DNA from 2 places in the Pseudoalteromonas sp. MER144-MNA-CIBAN-0113 genome. Region 1 is predicted to be linked to the other one. Evidence: predicted binding sites of a transcription regulator. Region 1 holds the regulator's gene; the other holds the start of a gene.

Region 1 (2,408 bases):
GTTAATCGAGTCGTGTTCACGCAATGCATTAAAGCAATGGTTGAGTTGTTCACGCAGAACTTTCGATATTGGGTTTGAGTCTGGCACTTCGCCAAAATGCTTTAACCAAGCCTTACATGCAGATACCTTGTTACGTATATCTGCAATTGGTGCAGGCGTAGAAATTACTATTTACCCTTTCGAAAAGTAATTTAATTTCAACCTTGGTTAATTGACTTACTAGCCTTTTCGCTCTACTACGGCTGCGGTCATACGTGATACGCAGCAAAGCTCATTGCGGCTATTGGTTATTTTAATATCCCAAACCGAGCTGCGCTTGCCGATATGATAAGCTCTCGCTGTGGCCGTTAATGTGCCATTGCGTGATGCCTTTAAATGACTTGCACTGATCTCTTGGCCAACACAATAAAACCGATTGAAATCAACCACAAAATTAGCGGCATAACTTGCTACTGTTTCAGCAAGCACCACATTTGCACCACCATGAACGATACCCATAGGGTTATGATGCTCTGGAATTGCCGGCATAGTTGCCACTAAGTAGTCATCACCAATTTCACTGATTTCTATTCCCATGGTTTTCATGAGTGTCCCTTGGCCTGTAATACCTTGATCTAATTGCTTACAAAACTCTAATGTAATCGGTTGATGCCAAATACTCATGCTAGCTCCTTGGATAAGTAATTGAGAATTAAAATTTATTAATATGATAATGCGTTGCTAATAATTACATTTATCACCCTGCTTTTAAAGTAGGTTATTGTTTGATGATAACGGCATATAAGGCATTAATTTATATTTGCGATTTTTAAATAACTGTATATACTCACAGTTAATTGTACTGTATGGAAAACCAGTTGTATGCGACCATTAACGAAACGCCAAGCGCAAATACTCGAACTCATTAAAGTGTTTATTAAAGACACTGGTATGCCTCCTACACGTGCCGAAATTGCACAAACACTGGGTTTTAAAAGTGCGAATGCTGCAGAAGAACACTTAAAAGCACTGGCCAAAAAAGGTGTGATTAAAATGAAGCCAGGCGCGAGTCGGGGCATTCAGCTTGTTGAAGAAGAGGAGCCAGAGCAGTTAGGCTTACCTTTAATTGGCAGGGTGGCTGCCGGTGAGCCTATATTGGCGCAACAGCATGTAGAAAGCCACTGTAAAATTGACCCTTTAATGTTTAAACCTGCGGCCGATTTTTTATTGCGTGTTAACGGTATGAGTATGAAAGACATTGGTATTATGGATGGTGATTTACTTGCTGTGCATAAAACCCAAGTTGCCGAAAATGGACAAGTTATTGTTGCCCGTGTTGACGACGATGTAACCGTGAAGCGTTTAGAAAAAGCGGGCAGAAAAGTACTCTTACATGCTGAAAATGATGAGTTTTCAGCTATTGAGGTCGATTTAGAAAATGAGTCGTTCAATATTGAAGGCTTAGCGGTAGGTGTTATTCGTAACGCTGACTGGATGTAGTATTAAAGCATAATTTAGCGCTTAATAGTGATTAGGCGCTGGGTTTGTTAGCAGCACAATGTCTAACTTATCAAATGTATGACTATATGTTGTTAAGTGCTTCTCCTATCATAAATAAAATCACTAAATACTTTATAAATAAACAAATTTACTCTGCTTTTTTAAGTTAACAATTTTTTATATTTCTATCCTGTAATTTCAATACACCCCTTACTAAACCTGACTCTTAGATTAATTGCCTGACTAGTTGCTATTTTTTTAGCTGCGCATTTTAAAAAATACACCTTGTTTATTTTTCATACTCACCTTGCTTATTGTTTATTTTTTAACTAGTTATTAAAGAGCTGGAATAAAAATAACTCACAGCTTAGTCGTTTTGAGAACACACATTTACTAAATCCAGCACCCTTATAAAAAATAAAAATAACGAATAGGCGTTTAAGCCGTATGCCTCTTCGCTTTGCGTCAGCAATAGCATCAAAGGAGCCGTCACATGGGTAAGCTGAGTTCTTCCTTGTGGCTTATATTGTTTGTTTTTTCGCAGAATGTGCTTGCTAATAGCCAATATAATATGCGTAAAGGCGTAACCGATATAAGTAATAATGTATACCAACTGCACATGACTATTTTTTTAATATGTTGTGTGATTGGGGTGATCGTGTTTGCCATTATGTTTTGGGCACTCATTCATCATCGCAAATCTAAAGGGGCTGTCCCTGCCCAATTCCATGAAAGCACCAAAGTAGAAATACTGTGGACTGCGATCCCTTTTGTCATATTAATTGTTATGGCCATTCCTGCGACTAAAACCTTAATTGCCATGGAGGATGCCAGCAAAGCTGATCTCACCATTAAAATTACAGGCTCACAGTGGAAGTGGCATTACGAGTATATGGGGGAGGACGTTGAGTTTTATTCCATGCTAGCTA
Region 2 (2,408 bases), on a different contig from region 1:
ACGCAAAATGAGCTGGATCCGGTAAATGAATACTTAGCACAAAAAGGCATTCAGGTGTCGGAGTTTTACCCGACTATTCGTGGTCGCGTAAATGCCGTCAACGGTGAAGCGGTTGCGCGTGAAGTGTCATTGCAAGATAACGAGAAAAAAGACGAAGAAGCCCGCTCAGGCATTGGCCGCGAGCTTAACTTAACTTGGCTTAACGAGGTCCCTTCGCAAAATGACATTATCGATGGTCAGTGGTTTGGCGATGACGCCGTTGCCGAGGCCTCACTGGAAGAGTCAATGATGCAGCGCCTCGATGTTAAACTAGGCGATACTCTTACATTTTTAATTGGTGCACAGTCGTTTGATGCTAAAATAACCAGTGTGCGAAAAGTAAATTGGGCCACCCTCAAGCCTAACTTTTTTATTATTTTAAGCCCAGATGTACTTAGCAGCTTTCCGGCCACCTATATTTCATCAGTACGTATTGAGCCTGAGCAAAAGCGCGATTTTAGCCAGCTATTGCGAGCATACCCTACTATTACAGCGATTGATGTAGACAACTTTGTTAAACAAATTCAATCGACTATTGAGCAAGTGTCGTTAGCTATTGGCTTTGTACTGGCTATTGTGGTGTTGTGTGGCGCGTTGGTACTTATATCGCAGGTGCAAGCAAGCTTAGGTGAGCGGATGCAAGAAATTGTGATACTGCGTACTTTGGGCGCTAAAAGCCGATTAATCAAAAATGCCACCTTGTATGAGTTTTTATTACTGGGCGGTTTAGCCGGACTGGTGGCTGCATTTTTCAGCGATATTGCGTTATTGATTGTTCAGCAGCAAATGTTTGATTTAGCGGGTAAGCTGCATCCTAATATTTGGATTATAGGCCCCGTTGCTGGCGGCGTGTTTGTAGCAGGGTTAGGCTATTTTATGATTGCCCGTACGCTTAAACAAAATACCCAAGGCTTAGTACGCGCATTGGCGTAAACTTTCCAGCCAAATAGCGTTTAAATGCCTACTTTTTAAGTAGGCATTTTTGTTTTTGCTTTGTACTGGTAATTTATACAGTGCTCTGGCATTATTAGCACTATTAATAAATAACAATAATGAGAGTGCTGTTTGGCCATAATTTTAGGGATCGATCCGGGCTCGCGTTTAACGGGTTACGGTGTGGTTGCGCATCAAGGTGCCAAGTTTACATACTTAGGCAGTGGCTGTATTAAATTAGCCGATCATGACTTTCCCACCCGACTTAAAATGATTTACCAGGGCATTACGCAACTTATAGAGCAATTTTCGCCTGAAACATTTGCTATAGAAAAAGTATTTATGGCGCATAACCCTGATTCTGCTTTAAAGCTAGGTCAAGCCCGTGGTGCTGCGATTGTCGGTGCCTCTATGGCCGACTTACCGGTTTTTGAATACTCAGCACGGCAAATAAAGCAAGCCGTTGTGGGTAACGGTGGGGCAGATAAATCGCAAGTTCAACATATGGTTAAAAACATACTTAAACTGCCAGGTACGCCGCAAGCCGATGCGGCGGATGCGCTTGCAATTGCAATTTGCCATGCCCACTCTGAACAAAATTTAATAAAACTAGCGGGTAGCGCAAGCAAAACCGTTAGAGGACGTCTAAGGAAATAACAATGATAGGTCGCTTAAACGGCGTGTTAGTTGAAAAACAGCCCCCAGAAATACTATTAGAAGTGAGCGGCGTTGGCTACGAAGTACAAATGCCAATGACCTGTTTTTACGATTTGCCTAAAGTAGGCGACAACGCCATTGTGTACACTCATTTTGTAGTACGCGAAGACGCACAGTTATTGTTTGGCTTTAATAATAAAACCGAACGTGCGTTATTTAGAGAGCTGTTAAAAGCCAATGGAGTAGGGCCTAAACTAGGCTTAGCTATTTTGTCGGGCATGTCGGCGCAGCAGTTTGTAAGTTGTGTAAATAATGAAGATGCCACTGCCTTGGTTAAACTACCAGGGGTGGGCAAAAAGACCGCAGAGCGCTTAGTGCTCGAAATGAAAGACAGATTAAAAAATTGGGGTAATGACTTATTTACCCCATTTAGCGATAGCGCCGTAATAGAGCCTGCGAGCGATGCAACTATAGCCAATAATGCGGCCGATGATGCGGTTTCGGCGTTAGTGGCGCTCGGTTATAAATTGCCACAAGCGCAAAAAGCAGTAAAATCAGTAAGCAAACCCGATATGTCGACTGAGGTTCTAATTAAAGAATCTTTGAAATCAATGCTGTGAGTAAATTATGATCGAAGCTGATCGCTTAATAGATGCTGCTGAAAAAACCAACGAAGACACCATAGACCGTGCTATTAGGCCTAAGTTACTGGCCGACTATCGTGGTCAGCCGCATGTTAAGCAACAAATGGAAATATTTATTGAAGCTGCGCGCAGTCG

What was found. The regulator LexA, encoded in region 1, represses DNA repair genes until DNA is damaged. The targets are predictions, from matches to a motif close to TACTGTATNNNNATACAGTA.
Region 2: the regulator LexA is predicted to act here: its motif matches at 1,036-1,055, upstream of ruvC (crossover junction endodeoxyribonuclease RuvC).

Annotation. Positions count from the first base shown of each region.
Region 1 covers NZ_JBEOOG010000021.1:25,141-27,548, reverse strand. Annotated here, with positions in the region: gene AAEY57_RS07695 (hypothetical protein) at 1-190, shown strand, start outside; gene AAEY57_RS07690 (PaaI family thioesterase) at 220-663, opposite strand; gene lexA (transcriptional repressor LexA) at 862-1,479, shown strand; gene coxB (cytochrome c oxidase subunit II) at 1,973-2,408, shown strand, end outside.
Region 2 covers NZ_JBEOOG010000073.1:11,783-14,190, forward strand. Annotated here, with positions in the region: gene AAEY57_RS15725 (ABC transporter permease) at 1-972, shown strand, start outside; gene ruvC (crossover junction endodeoxyribonuclease RuvC) at 1,105-1,629, shown strand; gene ruvA (Holliday junction branch migration protein RuvA) at 1,632-2,249, shown strand; gene ruvB (Holliday junction branch migration DNA helicase RuvB) at 2,257-2,408, shown strand, end outside.